Regions from separate parts of the Bacillus sp. 0209A genome, predicted to be linked through region 2. Evidence: riboswitches for the same ligand, from Rfam matches in the RefSeq annotation. Region 2 holds a riboswitch; each other region holds the start of a gene.
What was found. Region 2 has a riboswitch for S-adenosylmethionine ahead of mtnW (2,3-diketo-5-methylthiopentyl-1-phosphate enolase). Riboswitches for the same ligand answer to the same signal wherever they lie in the genome.

Region 1: another riboswitch for S-adenosylmethionine. It lies ahead of V6D44_RS01500 (phosphoadenylyl-sulfate reductase); the one in region 2 lies ahead of mtnW (2,3-diketo-5-methylthiopentyl-1-phosphate enolase).
Region 3: another riboswitch for S-adenosylmethionine. It lies ahead of V6D44_RS03980 (bifunctional homocysteine S-methyltransferase/methylenetetrahydrofolate reductase); the one in region 2 lies ahead of mtnW (2,3-diketo-5-methylthiopentyl-1-phosphate enolase).
Region 4: another riboswitch for S-adenosylmethionine. It lies ahead of V6D44_RS06375 (5-methyltetrahydropteroyltriglutamate--homocysteine S-methyltransferase); the one in region 2 lies ahead of mtnW (2,3-diketo-5-methylthiopentyl-1-phosphate enolase).

Annotation. Positions count from the first base shown of each region.
Region 1 is NZ_JBAIZV010000001.1:383,971-389,131, reverse strand. It holds gene carB (carbamoyl-phosphate synthase (glutamine-hydrolyzing) large subunit) at 1-124, shown strand, start outside; gene pyrK (dihydroorotate oxidase B electron transfer subunit) at 121-891, shown strand; gene V6D44_RS01515 (dihydroorotate dehydrogenase) at 891-1,826, shown strand; gene pyrF (orotidine-5'-phosphate decarboxylase) at 1,795-2,514, shown strand; gene pyrE (orotate phosphoribosyltransferase) at 2,511-3,143, shown strand; SAM riboswitch class I at 3,288-3,393, shown strand; gene V6D44_RS01500 (phosphoadenylyl-sulfate reductase) at 3,548-4,249, shown strand; gene cysP (sulfate permease) at 4,261-5,161, shown strand, end outside.
Region 2 is NZ_JBAIZV010000001.1:638,999-644,159, reverse strand. It holds gene V6D44_RS02590 (carbon-nitrogen family hydrolase) at 1-595, opposite strand, end outside; gene mtnE (methionine-glutamine aminotransferase) at 690-1,883, shown strand; SAM riboswitch class I at 1,925-2,025, shown strand; gene mtnW (2,3-diketo-5-methylthiopentyl-1-phosphate enolase) at 2,110-3,327, shown strand; gene mtnX (2-hydroxy-3-keto-5-methylthiopentenyl-1-phosphate phosphatase) at 3,324-4,031, shown strand; gene V6D44_RS02570 (methylthioribulose 1-phosphate dehydratase) at 3,989-4,618, shown strand; gene mtnD (acireductone dioxygenase) at 4,633-5,161, shown strand, end outside.
Region 3 is NZ_JBAIZV010000001.1:888,745-893,905, forward strand. It holds partial or broken gene V6D44_RS03970 (CvfB family protein) at 1-879, opposite strand, end outside; gene V6D44_RS03975 (YajQ family cyclic di-GMP-binding protein) at 978-1,469, shown strand; SAM riboswitch class I at 1,576-1,693, shown strand; gene V6D44_RS03980 (bifunctional homocysteine S-methyltransferase/methylenetetrahydrofolate reductase) at 1,784-3,622, shown strand; gene V6D44_RS03985 (GNAT family N-acetyltransferase) at 3,707-4,156, shown strand; gene V6D44_RS03990 (GNAT family N-acetyltransferase) at 4,162-5,019, shown strand; gene V6D44_RS03995 (MFS transporter) at 5,130-5,161, shown strand, end outside.
Region 4 is NZ_JBAIZV010000002.1:229,661-234,821, reverse strand. It holds gene pepT (peptidase T) at 1-868, shown strand, start outside; gene V6D44_RS06395 (hypothetical protein) at 974-1,099, shown strand; partial or broken gene V6D44_RS06390 (hypothetical protein) at 1,399-1,655, shown strand; gene V6D44_RS06385 (LURP-one-related/scramblase family protein) at 1,790-2,278, shown strand; SAM riboswitch class I at 2,345-2,451, shown strand; gene V6D44_RS06380 (5-methyltetrahydropteroyltriglutamate--homocysteine S-methyltransferase) at 2,536-3,669, shown strand; SAM riboswitch class I at 3,738-3,844, shown strand; gene V6D44_RS06375 (5-methyltetrahydropteroyltriglutamate--homocysteine S-methyltransferase) at 3,922-5,058, shown strand; gene V6D44_RS06370 (3-hydroxybutyrate dehydrogenase) at 5,110-5,161, opposite strand, start outside.

The DNA of each region.
Region 1 (5,161 bases), 260 kb from region 2:
TGTTGCCTGCTTAACATCTTTAGATACGGCAGAAGCGATATTGCGAGTGCTGGAAAGCATGACATTCCGTGCTGATCAAATGCCGGCAGTCAACACAAATCAGGAGGCGGCAATCACTATATGAAAAAAGCGTATTTGACAGTATGTTCTAACCAGCAAATTGCAGACCGGGTGTATCAAATGGTTTTGAAAGGGGAGCTTGTCCAAGGGTTTACAACCCCGGGACAGTTCCTTCATCTTAAAGTGAGCGAAGCGGTTACGCCTCTATTGAGGAGGCCAATCAGCATCGCAGACGTCAACTTTGAAAAAAATGAAGTCACCATCATTTATCGAGTAGATGGGGAAGGAACAAGACTCTTGTCGCTAAAGCAGCAGGGAGAGCTTGTGGATGTCCTCGGGCCTTTGGGAAATGGCTTTCCTGTCAATGAAGTCAAACCTGGAAAGACGGCTTTGCTGGTGGGAGGCGGTGTTGGTGTGCCCCCTCTTCAAGAGCTGTCGAAACGCTTGAACGAAAAAGGGGTTAAGGTCATACACGTTTTAGGATTCCAATCGGCAAAGGATGTTTTTTACGAAGAAGCGTGCCGGCAGTACGGAGACACGTATGTGGCAACAGCCGACGGAAGCTATGGGGAAACCGGATTTGTCACAGATGTGATAAAACAGAAAAACCTAGAGTTTGACATTCTTCTCAGCTGCGGGCCGACACCAATGCTGAAGGCGTTAAAACAGGAATATGCCCATAAAGAAGTTTACCTGTCGATGGAGGAACGAATGGGCTGCGGAATCGGCGCATGCTTCGCGTGTGTGTGCCATACAAACGAAAGTGAGACATCCTACGTAAAAGTATGTCTCGACGGGCCTGTATTTAAAGCTCAGGAGGTGGCGCTGTAATGCTAGAGGTGAAATTGCCTGGACTAGATTTGAAAAATCCGATCATTCCTGCATCAGGCTGCTTCGGTTTTGGAAAAGAGTTTGCGCGTTTTTATGATTTATCTTGTCTCGGAGCCATCATGATCAAAGCTACGACGAAGGAGCCTCGCTTCGGGAACCCGACGCCTAGAGTAGCTGAGACTGGCGCTGGAATGCTCAATGCGATCGGTCTGCAAAACCCGGGGCTGGAAAGCGTCTTGCAAAATGAGCTGCCGTGGCTTGAGCAGTTTGCAACACCGATCATTGCCAATGTCGCAGGTTCTCAGATCGAGGATTATGTAGAAGTCGCAGCGCATATCAGTAAAGCGCCCAACGTTCATGCACTTGAATTGAACATTTCCTGCCCGAATGTGAAAACAGGCGGAATCGCTTTTGGGACGAACCCTAAAATGGCTGCTGATTTGACGAAAGCGGTTAAAGAGGTTTCAGATGTACCCGTTTATGTGAAGCTTTCCCCGAACGTGGCAAATATCACAGAAATTGCATCAGCGATCGAGGAGGCGGGAGCGGACGGTCTTACGATGATCAACACATTAATCGGGATGAGACTCGATTTAAAATCAGGAAAGCCGATATTAGCGAATAAAACAGGGGGGCTTTCTGGTCCTGCTGTGAAGCCGGTTGCTATTCGCATGGTGTATGAAGTCAGCCAGGCGGTCAACATCCCGATTATCGGAATGGGAGGCGTGCAGACGGCCGAAGATGCACTGGAATTTCTTCTTGCGGGAGCAAGCGCGGTCGCTGTCGGTACAGCAAACTTTGTAAATCCTTTTGCATGCCCAGATATTATAGACCAGCTCCCAGCTGTTTTGCGCCAATACGGCTATCAATCAATTGAAGAATGCATCGGAAGGAGCTGGAACCATGAAAAACAACCTGCCCATCATCGCGCTTGATTTTGCAACAGCTGAAGAAACACTTGCATTCTTAGCGCCTTTTCAGCAAGGACCGTTATTTGTAAAAGTTGGGATGGAGCTTTTTTATCAAGAAGGGCCATCTATCGTCAAACAACTAAAAGAAAGAAATTGCGAGCTGTTTTTAGATTTAAAGCTTCATGACATCCCGACCACTGTAAACAAAGCGATGAAGCGCCTTGCCGGTCTCGGAGTAGACCTCGTCAATGTTCATGCGGCCGGGGGCAAAAAAATGATGCAGGCAGCTCTGGAAGGCTTAGAAGAAGGGACGCCGGCCGGACAAAAACGCCCGTCCCTTATCGCGGTAACCCAGCTGACAAGCACATCTGAACAAATGATGAAAGATGAACTGCTGATCGAAAAGCCTCTGATCGACACGGTCGTCCACTACAGCAAACTGGCGGAAGAAAGCGGGCTGGATGGAGTGGTCTGCTCTGTTCATGAAGCAAAAGCCATTTACGAAGCGGTATCGCCTACATTTTTGACTGTTACTCCGGGGATCAGGCTGTCAGAGGACGCTGCGAATGACCAAATCCGTGTAGCGACACCTGCAATTGCAAGAGAGAAAGGTTCATCAGCGATTGTGGTGGGACGCTCGATTACAAAAGCGAAAGACCCGGTAAAAGCCTATGAAGCTGTCAGACTCGAATGGGAGGGGATCAAATCATGAAACAAGTCATCGCAAAACATCTATTAAACATCCAAGCTGTATTTTTACGCCCGAACGAGCCATTTACATGGGCAAGCGGCATTTTATCGCCCATCTACTGTGACAATCGTCTCACGCTATCATTCCCGGAGGTCAGAAATGATGTCGCTTCAGGCATCAGCAAGCTTGTCGAAGAGCATTTTCCTGAAGCTGAAATGATTGCGGGAACAGCAACAGCCGGTATTCCTCATGCTGCTCTGGCGGCTGACCGTTTGAATCTTCCGATGTGTTATGTGAGAAGCAAGCCGAAAGCGCACGGAAAAGGCAATCAGATTGAGGGAACTGTTCAAAAAGGCCAAAAAACGGTCTTGATCGAAGACTTAATTTCCACAGGAGGCAGTGTGCTTGAAGCTGCGGCGGCTTTACAAGCGGCTGGCTGTGAAGTGCTTGGTGTCGTCTCAATCTTTACGTACGGACTGCCTAAAGCGCAGGAAGCGTTTGCGAAGGCAGAACTGCCATACTACTCTTTAACTGATTATGATACGCTCACACAGGTCGCGCTTGAAAACGGCAATATTCATTCAGACGATTTAGAAAAGCTGAAAACGTGGAAACAAAATCCCGAGTCAAAAGATTGGTTTAAAAAATAACAAATAAATTTTGGTGATGTACAAGGGCTCCAAAGCCTTTCTGTACTTGAAAACAGGCCTTGCAGCCTGTTTTTTTATTAATCCTATAAAAAAAGTCGGGTTGACTTATGTTAGAATTGTGCTAAAATTTACTACAAATCTAAAAACTTATCAAGAGCGGCTGAGGGACTGGACCTATGAAGCCCGGCAACCTGCACAGTTTGTAAGGTGCTACTTCCAGCAAAATGAATTCCATTTTGAAAGATAAGGGCTACATGCTGTTCCTGTCTTTCTTTCCGCCGGATTGAAAGTTTTTTATTTTAAGAGGAAAAAAGGCTGACTGCAATAACCGCAGCCGCGCATTACAATTGGTAAAAGACAACCAGCAGAAAGCTACTGTTGTCTCCGAAAGGAGGAAAGAAGAAATGTTAACGTACGATAATTGGGAAGAACCAACGATTACGTTTCCGGAAGACGATCCTTATAAAGGAGCGCTGTCAGTTTTAAAGTGGGCATACGGCCATTACGGCAATCAGCTTGTTTATGCATGCAGTTTCGGAATTGAAGGAATCGTTCTGATTGACTTAATTTATAAAGTGAAAAAAGACGCAGAGATTGTGTTTCTTGATACAGGGCTTCATTTTAAAGAAACATATGAAACGATTGAACGAGTGAAAGAGCGTTATCCTGGTCTTCATATCATCCTGAAAAAACCAGACCTTACCCTTGAACAGCAAGCCGGTGAATATGGTGGCAAACTGTGGGAAAGAGAACCGAATCAATGCTGCTATCTCAGAAAGATCGTTCCTTTAAGAGAGGCGCTTTCGGGACATCCGGCCTGGCTTTCCGGTCTGCGCCGCGATCAAGGGCCAAGCCGTGCCAATACGAATTTCTTAAACAAAGATGAAAAATTCAAATCAGTAAAAGTATGCCCGCTTATCCATTGGACTTGGAAAGACATTTGGAGATACACATCCCGGAATGAGCTGGACTACAATCCGCTTCATGACCAAGGTTATCCAAGTATTGGCTGCGCGCCTTGTACGGCTCCTGCTTTTACCGCAGAAGATTTACGCTCAGGCAGATGGAATGGCATGGCGAAAACAGAATGCGGACTGCATGAATAAGGAGCTGCAAAATGGAACTAGCCGCTATTTTATTTAGCTTGTTTTTCGCGATGAATATTGGTGCAAGCGGCGCTGCAGCTTCGATGGGAGTTGCTTACGGCTCTGGAGCCATCAGAAAGAAAACCTACGCTTTGATCCTATGCGCAGTCGGTGTGCTAGCTGGGGCGGTCATTGGCGGGGGGGAGGTTGTAAAAACCATCAGTTCCGGAATTATCCCCGAGCAGACGATTACACTGACGATTGTTTGCATTATTATTGGAGCCGCTGCGCTGTCGCTCTTTACGGCTAATCTGCTCGGCATTCCTTTGTCGACAAGTGAAGTAACAGTCGGTGCTGTTGTCGGCGTGGGAGTCGCTTACAAAGTATTGTTTGTGAACAGCCTTCTGGTCATTGTGTCGTTTTGGGTTTTTGTCCCGCTGTTCGCTTTCGGCTTCACATATTTCGTATTTAAGCTGTTTCGTTATTTTAAGATTGAAATTAAATCTTCTAAAAAGCAAAAATTCCTTGGCATTGCATTGTTAGGTGCCGGATTTTTCGAAGCGTTCTCTGCCGGCATGAACAACGTGGCGAATGCCGTTGGCCCGTTAGTGGCGGCCGGTGTGCTGGATGTCGCGAAAGGAACTTTGTACGGAGGAGCGTTTGTTGCTCTTGGCGCGCTGTTATTAGGCCGGCGTGTGTTAGAAACAAACGGGAAGAAAATTACGAGATTCTCAAAAGGAGAAGGCATTCTCTTATCCGGTACGGGAGCGGGACTGGTGATCATCAGTTCGGTATTTGGGATGCCGGTGCCTTTGGCGCAAGTCACTTCATCGTCTATTATCGGAATAGGCATGGCAAAAAACGGTCCGAATGTGTTCCATAAACAAGTTGTTCAAACGATGCTGAAGGTATGGATTGTATCGCCGTTTTTAT
Region 2 (5,161 bases):
AATTGCAGGCAGCGATAAAGCATTGATTTTCAATGGCCCGCGCAATAAGCAGGCTTTTCCAATGATCAAGGCGGGGAAGAGGCCATTCCGCAGAAATAAACAGCACGTTGGCACCTTTTGTCGTATGTTTTCTGATCCACTCCGGAAAACGGATATCGTAACAGATCAATCCTGAGCTTTTGACGCCATCAAGCTCAAAGTATCCGTCTTCGGAACCGGCTGATAAATACACATGCTCATCCATCAGCTGAAAAAGATGGGCTTTCCTGTACTCTTTAATGATTTGTCCTTCCTTATCCGCGATGTACATTGTATTATAAACATCAGAATCCTTTCTGACAGCAACCGATCCGGCGATAATATGAACGCCATGTTTTTTTGCCGTATTCTTCAGCCAGCTTTGAGCAGAACGTCCGTCTTCATCAGCGAGCTCATCAAGGTTGGCCAAGTCATATCCGGTTGTCCATAGTTCAGGAAGAACAAGAACGTCAGCATGTTTGCTTTCTTTTTCGATGAAGAATTCAGCCTTTTTTATATTTTCTGAAGGTTTTCCGTATGAAATATCAAATTGAAGACAAGATATCGTCCATTTCATCTTATTATCACTCCACATTTTTCTTTACTTTTTTTATTTAACCATATATGATGATGGACTATCATTTCAAGATTTTTTTAGAAGGTGAGAATAGATGAAATTTGAACAATCTGATGTATTGAAGGAGCTGCCTCAACAATTCTTCGCTTCTTTGGTGCAGCAAGTGAACCGAAAGCTCGCAGAAGGACACGACGTCATCAATCTCGGACAGGGAAATCCGGATCAGCCGACTCCGGAACATATCGTCGAGGAAATGAAACGGGCTGTTGCTGATCCTGAAAATCATAAATACTCGTCTTTTCGCGGCTCATACAGTCTGAAATCAGCAGCGGCAGCATTTTATAAAAGAGAATATGGCATTGATCTTGACCCGGAAACTGAAGTCGCTGTATTATTCGGCGGGAAAGCCGGTCTGGTTGAGCTCCCGCAATGCTTGCTGAATCCCGGAGATACCATTTTAGTTCCGGATCCAGGCTATCCTGATTACTGGTCAGGTGTGGCACTCGCGAAAGCGAAGATGGAAATGATGCCGCTCGTAAAGGACAGAGCGTTTCTTCCTGATTACAGCAGCATTACCGCTGAAGTGAGGGAACAGGCGAAATTAATGTATTTGAATTATCCGAATAATCCGACCGGAGCCGTTGCTACCCCTGACTTCTTTGAAGAAACCGTGAGTTTTGCGAAAGAAAACGGGGTCTGTGTCGTTCACGATTTTGCTTACGGCGCTGTAGGATTTGACGGCGGAAAGCCTTTAAGTTTTTTGCAGACTGAAGGTGCCAAGGATATCGGCATTGAAATTTACACGCTGTCAAAAACATATAATATGGCAGGGTGGCGGGTCGGCTTTGCCGTTGGAAACGCTTCGGTCATTGAAGCGATCAATCTGTATCAAGACCATATGTTTGTCAGTCTTTTCAGAGCGACTCAGGAGGCTGCAGCGGCGGCACTGTTAGCTGATCAGACGTGTGTGGCGGAGCAAAATGCCCGATATGAAAGCAGGCGAAACGTTTGGATCGCGTCATGCCGGAAAATCGGCTGGGATGTGACAGCTCCGGCAGGTTCATTTTTTGCATGGCTGCCTGTGCCTGAAGGCTATACTTCCGAGCAGTTCTCAAACCTTTTGCTGGAAAAAGCGAATGTGGCGGTTGCAGCCGGAAACGGCTTCGGTGAATATGGCGAGGGCTACGTCCGAGTCGGGCTGCTGACAAGTGAAGAAAGACTGAAGGAAGCCGCTTATCGAATTGGGAAACTGAACCTGTTTACCCAAAAAAGCATTGACAAGACTTGATAACGATGGGATAATTCGAAATAATTTATAAAATCTATATTTTCTTATCAAGAGCAGGCAGAGGGACGAGCCCGATGAAGCCCGGCAACCGACTTGTAAAGCACGGTGCTAATTCTTGCAGCTGGCGGCTGAGAGATAAGATTCGGACGAGAAACGAAACCTCTTTAGACGCGATTGCTGTTTGAAGAGGTTTTTTTATATGGATGAAAATGAAAGGAGCTCTGGCATGAGTGAGTTATTGGCAACATATCTCCTGACCGAACCGGGAGCCGATACAGAGAAAAAAGCAGAACAAATCGCAACAGGATTGACAGTTGGCTCTTGGACGGATTTGCCCTTGGTGAAACAGGAGCAAATGCAAAAGCACAAGGGGCGGGTGATACAGGTCGAGGAAAGAGAGGGAACTCCTGCATCAGAAAAACAAGCGGTGATCACAATCGCCTATCCTGACATCAATTTCTCTCAGGATATTCCGGCTTTGCTGACAACAGTGTTTGGCAAGCTGTCGCTTGATGGGAAAATCAAATTACTCGATCTTCACTTCTCTGAAGCATTTAAGCGCACGCTGCCGGGACCGAAGTTTGGCGTATACGGCATCCGGAAGTTGCTGGGGGAATTTGAGAGACCGCTGTTAATGAGCATATTTAAAGGGGTTATCGGAAGGGACTTGAGTGATATTAAAGAACAGCTCAGACAGCAGGCGCTTGGCGGAGTTGACTTGATCAAGGACGATGAAATTTTCTTTGAGACAGGTCCGGCGCCTTTTGAAACAAGAATTACAGAGGGCAAGCAAATATTGAAAGAAACGTATGAACAAACCGGGCATAAAACGCTGTATGCGGTCAATTTGACTGGACGTACGGCTGATCTGAAAGATAAAGCGAGACGCGCCGCCGAATTAGGAGCGGATGCGCTTTTGTTTAATGTTTTCGCTTACGGCTTGGACGTCATGCAAAGCCTTGCGGAAGATCCCGAAATTGCGATCCCGATTATGGCGCATCCAGCGGTCAGCGGGGCGTTCACATCTTCTCCGTTTTATGGCTTTTCTCACGCTCTTTTGCTCGGAAAATTAAACCGGTATTGCGGTGCTGACTTCAGTCTCTTTCCGTCGCCATACGGCTCGGTTGCGCTTCCGAAAGAACATGCGCTGGCGATTCATGAAGAATGTGTAAGAGAGGATGCCTTTAACCAAACATTTGCCGTTCCGTCAGCAGGCATTCATCCCGGTATGGTTCCGCTTTTAATGCGGGATTTCGGCATAGATCATATAATTAACGCCGGTGGAGGCGTACACGGACATCCGAACGGCGCTCAAGGCGGGGGCAAAGCGTTCAGAGCCATTATTGATGCGGTCTTAGAAGCCCAGCCGATTGATGAAAAAGCCGAACAATGCAAGGATCTAAAGCTTGCGCTTGATAAATGGGGAAAGGTTGAAGCCGTATGACGACCCGAAAACCTTTAATCATTTGTGACTTTGACGGAACCATCACGAGAAACGACAACATTATAAGCATCATGAAAACATTCGCTCCCCCGGAGTGGACGGCATTAAAAGACGGCGTCCTTTCCAAAACGCTGTCGATCAAGGAAGGTGTCGGGCGGATGTTCGGCCTTCTGCCTAGCAGTTTAAAAGAAGAGATTACAAGATTTGTATTGGAAGATGCAAAAATCAGGGAAGGCTTTCGGGAATTTGTAGCGTTTATCAATGAGCACGAGCTTCCGTTTTATGTCGTAAGCGGAGGAATGGACTTTTTTGTGTATCCTTTGCTTGAAGGCATTGTGGAGAAAGAACGTATTTATTGCAACCATGCGTCATTTGACAGCGACTATATTCATATTGACTGGCCTCATTCTTGCAAAGGATCATGCAGCAATCAATGCGGGTGTTGCAAACCGTCGGTGATACATGAACTTTCTGAAGCGGACCAATATCTCATCATGATCGGTGACTCGGTTACAGATGTGGAGGCGGCAAAGCTGTCTGACCTTTGCTTTGCAAGGGATTATTTATTAAACGAATGCCGGGAGCGAAATCTGAATCATCTCCCGTATCAAGATTTTCATGAGATTAGAAAAGATATTGAGAACGTAACGGAGGTACAGGAATGGCTGCAAAACAAGAACGCTGGCGAGAGCTCGCTGAAGTAAAACGGGAATTGGCTGAAAGAGACTGGTTTCCGGCGACTAGCGGCAATCTGTCTATTAAGGTTTCTGATGAGCCTTTAACCTTTCTCGTAACCGCAAGCGGAAAAGATAAACGCAAAGAGACGGATGAAGATTTTCTGCTGGTGGATCAAAACGGAGAGCCTGCCGAAAGCGGGCATTCTCTGAAACCGTCAGCGGAAACGCTTTTGCATACACATTTGTACAATAAAACCAATGCCGGATGCTGCCTGCACGTCCATACGATAAACAATAATGTCATCTCAGAGCTATACGGAGACCAAAAGAAAATCACATTCAGAGGCCAGGAAATCATAAAAGCGCTCGGACTGTGGGAAGAGAATGCAGAAGTGACCATTCCGATCATTGAAAATCCAGCTCATATTCCGACGCTCGCGGCACTGTTTGCGGAAGAGGTTTCAGAAGATTCAGGAGCTGTTCTAATCCGAAATCACGGTATTACAGCTTGGGGCCGAACAGCGTTTGAAGCAAAAAGAGTGCTTGAAGCATATGAATTTTTGTTCAGCTACCATTTGAAATTGAACACAATTCAGCATCAGCTGGTTAAATAAAAGGAGGAACTGAAATGGCAACAATTCGTATTCATGATGAGGCAAATACAACGATTGAAAATCAAGAGGAAGTAGCAAGCTTTCTGGACAGTCAAGAGGTCATTTATGAGCAATGGGATATGTGTAAGCTCCCAGAACAGCTTTCAGAGAAATATGATCTGACAGAAGAAGAAAAACAGCAAATCCTTGATGCCTTTGAAACTGAAATTAAAGATATTTCAAACCGCCGCGGCTACAAAGCACAGGATGTTATTTCATTGTCAGACAGCAATCCGAAACTTGATGAACTGCTTGAGAACTTTAAAAGAGAGCATCACCACACAGACGATGAGGTCCGTTTTATCGTAAGCGGCCATGGGATTTTTGTCATTCAAGGCAAAGACGGCACGTTTTTTGATGTCCGTTTAAACCCCGGAGATTTAATCTCAGTGCCTGAAAATATCCGCCATTACTTCACCCTTCAGGAGGACCGAAAAGTTGTCGCGGTAAGAATCTTTGTGACAACCGAAGGCTGGATTCCGATTTATGAAAAGGACAGCGTGA
Region 3 (5,161 bases), 250 kb from region 2:
CATCCGTCTTCCTGATACACTTTTCCATTTTTCATTAAATGGCCGAGCGCGCGTTTAAAAGCGGCCTTGCTCATGTTAAAACGTTCTCTGATATCGTCAGGCTGGCTTTTGTCGCCGTAAGGCATAGCGCCGTTTCTTGTTCTTATATACGTCAGAATGTACTCGGCATCTACAGACAATGCATCCTGTTTTCTCGGAAGCAGCGACATATTGACTGAACCGTCTTCTTTTACTTGAATCACCCGTCCCGTGATTCTTGAACCGAGTCTTGGCTCCTCTTTTCTTTCTGACGGATGGATAAAACCGCGGATACCGTCGTCCGTGATAATGAATGAACCTGTTGCGATCAGTCTATACACCGTACCTGTCAGCTCTTTATTCATCAGATCCTCTGAGGCATCGGTAAACAGTTCGCTGATGATGTCTTCCGGCGCTGGTTTGGCAAACATGCGCCCCCGGTTCGTCACTTTCAGCATACAGTAGAGCTTGTCGCCTTTTTGCGGCCACACATCTTCGTATGGCGGCAAATGCTCAGTTGCAACAAGCGCGTCCTTAGATAAACCGACATCAACGAATACACCCATATCTTCCACTTTATCCACCACTTCGACCCAGCCGTACTCATCCGCGCTGATGACCGGAATTCTCATCGTGGCCGCAAGCCTTTCCTGCTGATCGACGTATATAAAAACCTCTACTTCGTCTCTGTCCTCGATATCCTCAGTTATTTCACTGTTATGTAAGAGAATCGTGTCTTCTCCGTCGGTTAAAAAGTAACCGAAGTCCGTTTGGTGATCTATACTCAAGGTTAATTGCTGCCCTGGTCTCATGCTATCGTCCTTCCTGTTCCGCTTATTTTTCTGCGGATGCTGTTAACATTTTTTCCAATCATCACAAATTGATTCTTTGTTCTGTTGGAAGTTTCTCTTTATTCTACTATAATCAACACATAAGTTAAATGTTATGGAGGTTTTCATATGGCAAAAGAAAGTTCATTTGATATTGTATCCAAGGTGGAATTGCCTGAGGTGCAAAACGCGATCCAAATCGCATTGAAGGAAATCAGCACACGCTATGACTTTAAAGGAAGCAAAAGCGACATTTCTTTAGATAAAGAGGAGCTTGTCCTTGTTTCCGATGACGAATTCAAATTAAGCCAGCTGAAAGATGTGCTGGTCAGTAAATTGATTAAACGAAACGTGCCGACAAAAAACATTGATTACGGCAAGATTGAAAACGCGTTCGGCGGAACGGTGCGCCAGCGCGCAAAGCTTGTTCAAGGCATTGACAAAGATAATGCCAAAAAAGTCAATATGATCATCAAAAACTCCGGACTGAAAGTAAAGTCTCAAGTGCAGGATGATCAAGTGCGCGTCACCGGAAAAAACAAGGATGACCTGCAGCAGATTATCTCAGCTGTGCGGGACGCAGATCTGCCGATTGACGTTCAATTTATAAATTTCAGATAAATTTTCTGAATCCTATTGATTATTGTCTTTATTTTCGGTAAATTTGGAGAAAGGGAAAAAGCCCGGAATCTTTTGGCATTTCCTGAACACGAAAACTTCATATCCGTTCTTATCAAGAGAAGCAGAGGGACTGGCCCGACGAAGCTTCAGCAACCGGTGTAATGGCGATCAGCCATGACCAAGGTGCTAAATCCAGCAAGCTCGAACAGCTTGGAAGATAAGAAGAGACAAAATCACTGACAAAGTCTTCTTCTTAAGAGGACTTTTTTTATTTCTCTTTTTTCCTTGCTGAATGTGAATAAAGGAGGCAGACAATGGGACTTTTAGAAGATTTGCAAAAACAGGTGTTAATCGGTGACGGCGCCATGGGAACGCTCCTCTACTCCTATGGCATTGACAGATGTTTCGAGGAGCTCAACATTTCGAAGCCGGAGGAAATTCAGCGCATACATAAAGCGTACGTTGAGGCGGGAGCCGACATCATTCAAACGAATACGTACGGGGCCAATTATATTAAATTATCGAGACACGGGCTTGAGGATGACATTAAAAAGATGAATCAAGAGGCAGTAAGAATCGCGCGGGCTTCAGCAGGAGATGCGTACGTCCTCGGGACGATGGGCGGCATCCGCACATTTAATAAAAACGCGTACAGCCTTGACGAAATCAAACGCAGTTTTCGCGAGCAGCTGTACCTGCTGCTGCATGAAGAGCCGGATGGCTTGCTGTTAGAAACGTATTATGATTTGGAAGAAGCCCGTGAAGTGCTGAAAATCGCGCGCAAAGAGACTGGGCTTCCGATTATGCTCAATGTCTCTATGCATGAGCAAGGCGTACTGCAGGACGGAACTCCTCTTTCTGAAGCATTGCGATCGATTGCGGATCTCGGGGCTGATATCGTCGGCATTAACTGCCGGCTCGGCCCTTATCATATGATTGAAGCGCTCAGCGAAGTGCCGATTTTTGATGACGTGTTCTTATCAGTTTATCCGAACAGCAGTCTTCCTTCGCTTGAAGAGGGACGGCTCGTCTATGAAACTGACGACACGTATTTTCAAAACAGCGCGTCAGAATTCCGCAAGCAAGGCGCGCGGATTATCGGCGGCTGCTGCGGCACCACGCCGAATCATATCCGCGCGATGGCGGAAGCGGTTGGCGGGCTTGCTCCGATTACGGAAAAAGAAGTCAAAACCCGGGCGAAAGAATTTATCTCTGTTCAGCATGAGCGGACAGAGCCCGGCCTGAATGAGATCGCGGCGGAAAAACGCTCCATCATCGTAGAGCTGGATCCGCCGAAAAAATTGAGTTTTGACAAGTTTTTGTCCGCCGCTGCTGAATTAAAAGAAGCGGGAATCGACGCCCTGACGCTCGCTGATAATTCCTTGGCGACTCCGCGGATCAGCAATGTTGCCTGCGGCGCCCTTGTGAAGCAGCAGCTCGATATGCGCTCCCTTGTCCATATTACGTGCCGTGACCGAAACATTATTGGCTTGCAGTCACATTTAATGGGCCTTGATACGTTAGGGCTGAATGACGTGCTGGCCATTACAGGCGACCCTTCTAAAATCGGGGATTTCCCGGGGGCGACGTCTGTTTATGATTTAACATCCTTTGATTTAATCAGGCTGATCAAACAGTTCAATGAAGGGCTGTCCCTGTCTGGAAAACCACTTGGCAAGAAAACGAATTTCTCAGTCGCCGCCGCATTTAATCCTAATGTCCGCCATCTGGATAAAGCGGTAAAACGGCTGGAGAAAAAAATAGATTGCGGCGCCGATTATTTTGTTTCACAGCCTGTCTATTCCGAGCAGCAGCTTGTCGATATCCATAACGAAACAAAGCATCTGAAGACGCCCATCTATATCGGCATTATGCCGCTCACAAGCAGCCGGAATGCTGAATTCATCCACAATGAAATTCCCGGGATTAAGCTGTCAGACTCCATTCGCGAAAAAATGGCTCTTGCAGGTGAGGATAAAGAGAAGCAAAAAGCGGAAGGTCTCGCAATTGCACGCTCCCTGCTGGATGCGGCATGCGAGCTGTTTAACGGCATCTACTTGATTACGCCTTTTCTCAGATCTGACTTAACCGCTGAGCTCACCTCGTATATACAGCAAAAAGACGAACAACGCCAAAATATTTATTTGCGTTAAATATGGCTGCCTGAGTCAATCAGGCAGTCTTTTCTAATCGGATTCATGTTACGATATAGAAAACTTTTTAAGAGGAGGAACATCATGCTTGAAGTTAAAACCATTTCCGCGGAAGATACATACGACATCCGGCAGCGCATCCTGCGTCCCCATCAATCCATCGAACAATGCAAATATGAACAGGACCGTGCGGAAGGCGCTTTTCATCTCGGTGTATTTTTTGAAGGAACGCTCATCAGCATCGCTTCTTTTTCCCCTCAACATCAGCCATTATTAACAGCCACCTCCGCATACCAGCTGAGAGGCATGGCGACGCTTGAAGGATATCGCGAACAAAAAGCCGGCAGCGCGCTGATCAAACACGCGGAGGAGAAACTGGCCGAGAGAGGCGTACAGGCGGTCTGGTGCAATGCAAGATACCATGTCAAAGGCTACTACGCAAAGCTTGGCTGGAAGGAACTTGGCGAACCATTTGAAGTTCCCGGCATTGGCACACATATCGTCATGTACAAAAAACTCGGAACAAGCAGGTGAACTGTGTGAAGGTAATGGAAGAGCTGATTGAGCTTCATGAAGAACATATTCCCGGCCTATTGCGGCTTTGCAGGCAAGCCGGGTGGCCGGATTATGGCGAACAAGAGCTGAAAATGCTTTTCCAACAAGGACGCTTTTTCGGTTATCAAAATGTCCGCGGAGACATCATCTCCTGTATCGGCTTGTTTTTGTTTGGCCGTCTTGCTTCTATCGGACTCGTCATCGTGGATAAGGAATACAAACGGCTCGGTCTCGGGCGCCGGATGGTAAACGCGTGTATCAGCCAAACGGATGAAAGCACCACCATCAGGCTTTGCGCCACAAAAGAAGGTTTGCCGCTTTATGAAAAGGCAGGTTTTCATACGGCGGGTTCAGTCCGAAAGTACAGCTGTCACAGTTTTCAACCGATTGAAAAGCAAGATCACCTTGATGCAGAACTGGCATCCTTTAGAGAACAAGATTTTCAAGAATTAGCCGCTGCCGACCTGGCAGCCTTTGGCGGAGATCGATCAAACCTTATGCAGCAGCTTATTTCCATTTCAAAGGAATGTATTATCGCCAGAAACAACAAGGGTCAGCTGATTGGCTACGGCCTTTCTGTACAGACACCTGCCAATCTGAAATTCGGCCCCCTCATCGCCCCATCGTCAGACGTTGCTGCAAGATTAATCAACAGGCTGGCCGACGGCAAACAAGGGCCAATGCGCATCGATATACCGGCTGAACACACGACTCTGCATGACAGACTGGAAGCGATGGGCTTTCACTTAGACGATGAGCCCCCGCTCATGCTTTACCCAAATAAGACACTGCCCGCTAGAAACGGACAATTATTCGCCTTGATCTCACAAGGGTTCGGCTAACCCTCTTTTTCCCGAACAGGTATTTTCTGTTCGGTTTTTTGCTGTCTGAACGTTGAATAAATGAAGCTATCAGGGACATTCTAAGCAGAAGAAAAGGAGTGTGCTCTGAGATGGAATCATCAAAACAAAATAACGGAATGAC
Region 4 (5,161 bases), on a different contig from region 2:
ATCTGGCTATAAAGGCCACACACTCATCACCACTGACGGCACAACCCTGCTCGGCGCAGACAATAAAGCCGGGATTGCCGAAATCATGACAGCCATGGATTACCTCATCAAACACCCTGAAATCAAGCACGGCACCATCAGAGTCGCGTTTACGCCTGATGAAGAAATCGGAAGAGGACCGCACAAGTTTGATGTCAAACGGTTCAATGCGTCCTTTGCCTATACAGTTGACGGCGGCCCGCTTGGCGAACTTGAGTACGAAAGCTTCAATGCCGCGGCCGCAAAAATCACAGTCAAAGGCAACAACGTACATCCCGGCACGGCAAAAGGAAAAATGATCAATTCCGCGAAAATCGCGATGAAGCTGAACAGCCTGCTGCCGGCAGATGAAGCGCCTGAATATACAGAAGGCTACGAAGGCTTCTACCACCTGCTGTCAATTCAAGGAGATGTAGAGGAAACAAAGCTCCACTACATTATCAGAGACTTTGACAAAGAGAAATTCCAAAGCAGAAAAGCAACGATGAAGCGTGTCGTTGAGGAACTTCAAAATGAATATGGGCAAGACCGGATTCACCTTGATATGAACGATCAATACTACAACATGAGAGAGAAAATCGAACCTGTCATCGAAATCGTCAACATCGCCAAGCAAGCGATGGAAAACCTCGGCATCGAACCGAAGATTTCCCCAATCCGCGGAGGCACGGACGGTTCCCAGCTGTCCTACATGGGGCTTCCGACGCCAAACATCTTTACAGGCGGCGAAAACTTCCACGGCAAATTTGAATACATCTCGGCCGACAACATGGTTAAAGCCGTAAACGTCATCGTTGAGATTGCAAAGCAGTTTGAAGAACAAGCATAATGCCAAAAGCCAGTCTAAAAAAAGGACTGGTTTTTTTACGTGAAAATGAAACATTTTTCATACGTCCTCCGTAAAACAAGTATCAACGGATGAGGGGGAAAAACAATGACAAAACATGCAATCGCTGCAAAAAGTTTATTGAAAAAATGGATCATGACCCGGCCGCTTAACACACAAAAGAAATCAAGCGCATTTCAAAAGATTAGAAAAATGTTCAAACGCTTCTTCTGATCAGTCATCCAAATCCTCAAAACCACAATCTGCATACCCTCGTACCGCCCAAATGCTCCGTGATTTGGGTTTTTTGTGTTTAATTAAGATAAATAGGGTATACATCAAACAAGCAAGAAAAAAACATCCAAAAACAGGTAGTTGGAATCACATAATTTTAGGTTAAAAGTTATATAAAGGAATTTATTTTCTCGTCGATAGTAACTATAGAACTAAACATCAACTAGAACATTCACCGTGATTCAAGACTATTTTCAGGTCATCAGGTTAAACTGTTTTAGAGGGGCAGTTATTTATTTTTGATTGATTTAGAATTTTTTGAATACTTTTTGACAATTTATCCGTACAATAGAGATACCAAAACTTTTTTTGGGAGGTATGTAAAATGATCCTATTTATTATCATCGCATTATGCGGCTATCTTCTTTTTTCTTTCAGCAAGGACAATCGCCGCAAACCGCAAAAGACAAGCCCTCTGCCAGCAGCCGCAACTTATCATAACAACCTAATCGACCTTGACGCCATCCGCCAAAAACGCCGGATGCATCTTTCCTAAAACGATATTTCAAACGAAAAGGCTGCTGAACAACGCAGCCTTTTTTCATTTTGGAAACATAGATTTGGACTTGAAACCTTTTTGCCCCCTGTCCGTAATATTTTACAAGGCAAATTCAAAAGGAGACTGCAGCAATGATCGATTTATTTATGAAACAAAAAATGTTCTCGTTTAAAGATACATTTCACATTTATGACCGGGATGAACAAGAGCGATTCAAGGTCGAAGGACGGTTCTTTTCGTTAGGGGACTCATTACAATTGACAGATTCATCCGGGAAAACGCTCGTTTCCATTGAACAAAAAGTGATGTCATTTCTGCCGCGATATGTGATTTCAATTGGCGGGAAAACGGTTTGTGAGGTGACGAAGAAATTAGCGTTTTTCAAACCGAAGTTTGAGATTTCCGGACTTAACTGGCAAATTGACGGTGACTTGTGGAAGAATGAATTCCAGCTGACTGACGGGGAGAATGTCCGGATGTCGGTGAGTAAGAAGTGGCTCAGCTGGGGTGATTCCTATCATTTGCAGATTGCAAACGAGGAAGATGTGCTGCTTTGCACGGCCATCGCTATCGTGTTGGATATGGTCTTATATGACGATGAAGATGAGAGTCTTTTCTAAAAAAGTGTTGACAATTGATTCAAAAGTAATAATATTAAGATAATTAAAATGTAAATATGAAGATGTACCTTATCAAGAGAGGTGGAGGGACTGGCCCTGTGATACCCGGCAACCGCTGTTTCAAACAGAATGGTGCTAAATCCTTAAGAACATTGCGTTCTTGCAGATGAGGCGGAGATTTGATCATTCAAGCTCTTCCTTACTCAAAGGAAGAGCTTTTTTCATGCTTACCCTATTTCAGAAAAGAGGCGAATGACATGGCTCAACAAACAAATGTTGCAGGACAAAAATCAGAAAAACAAAACAAAGCTCCTTTCCGCGCCGATCATGTCGGCAGTTTACTGCGCTCCGCTCCGGTGAAAGAAGCACGCCAGAAAAAAGCGGCCGGCGAGATCACAGCGGAACAGCTTCGTGAGATTGAAAACAAGGAAATCACTCGCATTGTCAAAAAACAAAAAGAAATCGGTCTCGACGTGGTAACAGACGGTGAATTTCGCCGTTCTTGGTGGCATTATGATTTTCTCGAAGGGCTTGACGGTGTGGAACCGTTCATTCCCGCTGAAGGGATTCAGTTCCATAACGTAAAAACAAAAGCACGCAGCATCAAAGTGACGGGAAAACTCGATTTTACGAACCACCCAGCGCTTGCTGATTATCAATTTTTACAAGAGATTGCCGGCGACGCGACACCTAAATTGACGATTCCGAGTCCGAATATGCTGTTTTTCGGTGAAAAGGCCGATAAAGGCATTTATGACGATCAAGAGGAGTACTTTCATGATCTGGCCCAAGCGTACAAAAAAGCAATCAACGCCTTCTATGACGCTGGATGCCGCTATCTTCAGCTAGATGATACGTCATGGTCTCTCTTCTTTGAGGAAAAAGGCAGAGAGGTTGTCCGGGCGCTCGGCGGCGATCCAGAAACATTGCCTGCCTTGTTTGCCAAAACGATTAACGATGCAGTCGCGGACCGCCCTGATGATTTAACAATCACAATGCACATTTGCCGCGGCAACTTCAAGTCGACTTGGGCGGCATCAGGAGGCTATGACGCTGTAGCGGAAACGATTTTGGACGGCTTAAACTTGGACGGCCTGTTCTTGGAATATGATGATGATCGCTCCGGAAATTTTGATCCGCTCCGTTTCGTGAAACGCAAGGATCTGCAAATTGTTCTTGGCTTAATTACATCAAAATACGGCGAGCTCGAAAATCCTGAGGATGTGAAACGCCGAATCAATGAAGCGGCGCGCTTTGTCAGCCTTGACCAGTTGTGCCTCAGCCCGCAGTGCGGTTTCGCCTCTACAGAAGAAGGCAATCTGTTGACAGAGATGCAGCAATGGGCGAAGCTGCGCCACGTCATCGACATCGCCAACGATGTGTGGAGATAATCTATCATTGACAGACATGTAAAATGTGTGAATAATAGATACTATCAGAAAATTTCATAAAAAGGTTTTCCTTATCAAGAGAGGTGGAGGGACTGGCCCTGCGATACCCGGCAACCGCTGTTTAACAGAATGGTGCTAAATCCTTTAGAGCATTGATTGCTCTTGAAGATAAGGTTGAGATTGTCACGCAAGCTCTTCCTTATCCAAAGGAAGAGCTTTTTTATATTTGAATGGAAAGAAGGAATGAACAACATGCCACAACAAACAACACCCGCAGAACAAAAATCACTTCAAAGACAAAAACCGCCATTTCGCGCGGATCAAGTCGGAAGCCTGCTGAGGTCTGAGCCCGTCAAAAAAGCGCGGCTGCAAAAAGCCGCCGGCGAGATTACGGCTGAACAGCTTCGCCAGATCGAGAACGATGAAATCATCCGCATTGTGGAAAAACAGAAGGAAACCGGCCTGAACGTCGTGACAGACGGCGAATTCCGCAGAGCGTGGTGGCATTTTGATTTTCTGGAAAACTTGGATGGGGTTGAGCCGTTTATTCCTGAGCACGGCATTCAATTTCATAACGTACAGACAAAAGCACGCGGCATTAAAGTCACAGATGATATCGACTTTTCAACTCACCCAATGCTTGAAGATTATTCATTTCTCCATAGCATTGCAGGTGACGCGACGCCGAAGATGACGATCCCAAGCCCGAATATGCTGTTTTTCCGCGGAAAGCTTGAAAAGGATGCGTACAAAAACGACTATCAGCTTTTCCAGCATGATGTATCCAAAGCATATAAAAAAGCGATTCAAGCGTTTTATGACAGAGGCTGCCGCTACCTCCAGCTTGATGATACGGCATGGGCTGTTTTCTTATCTGAAAAAGGCTTAAAACAAATCGAAGCATTCGGAACAACGCCAGACGAGCTTCGCCAGCTGTTTGCGAAATCCATTAACGACGCGATTGCGGATCGTCCGGATGACCTGACGGTGACCATGCATATTTGCCGCGGCAACTTCCAGTCCACTTGGACAGCTGAAGGCGGTTATGACGCGGCAGCTGAAACCATTTTTGACGGCTTGAACCTTGACGGCCTGTTCTTGGAATACGATGATTCACGCTCAGGCGGATTTGAACCGCTCCGTTATGTGAAGCGCTCTGATCTTCAGCTTGTCCTTGGTTTAGTCACCTCTAAATTCGGCGAGCTTGAACATCCGGACGATGTGAAACGCCGTATCGAAGAAGCGTCCCGCTATGTGAGCTTAGACCAGCTTTGCCTCAGCCCTCAATGCGGATTCGCTTCCACTGAAGAAGGCAACAAGCTGACCGAAGAACAGCAATGGGCGAAGCTGCGCCATGTGGTTGAAATCGCTAACGATGTTTGGAAATAAGCAAAGAAAAAACACACTTGATTCCATGGCGGAGCAAGTGTGTTTTTTATATCATTGAGCGGTGTAGCCCCCATCTAGGACGACAGCCTGCCCGGTGACACCC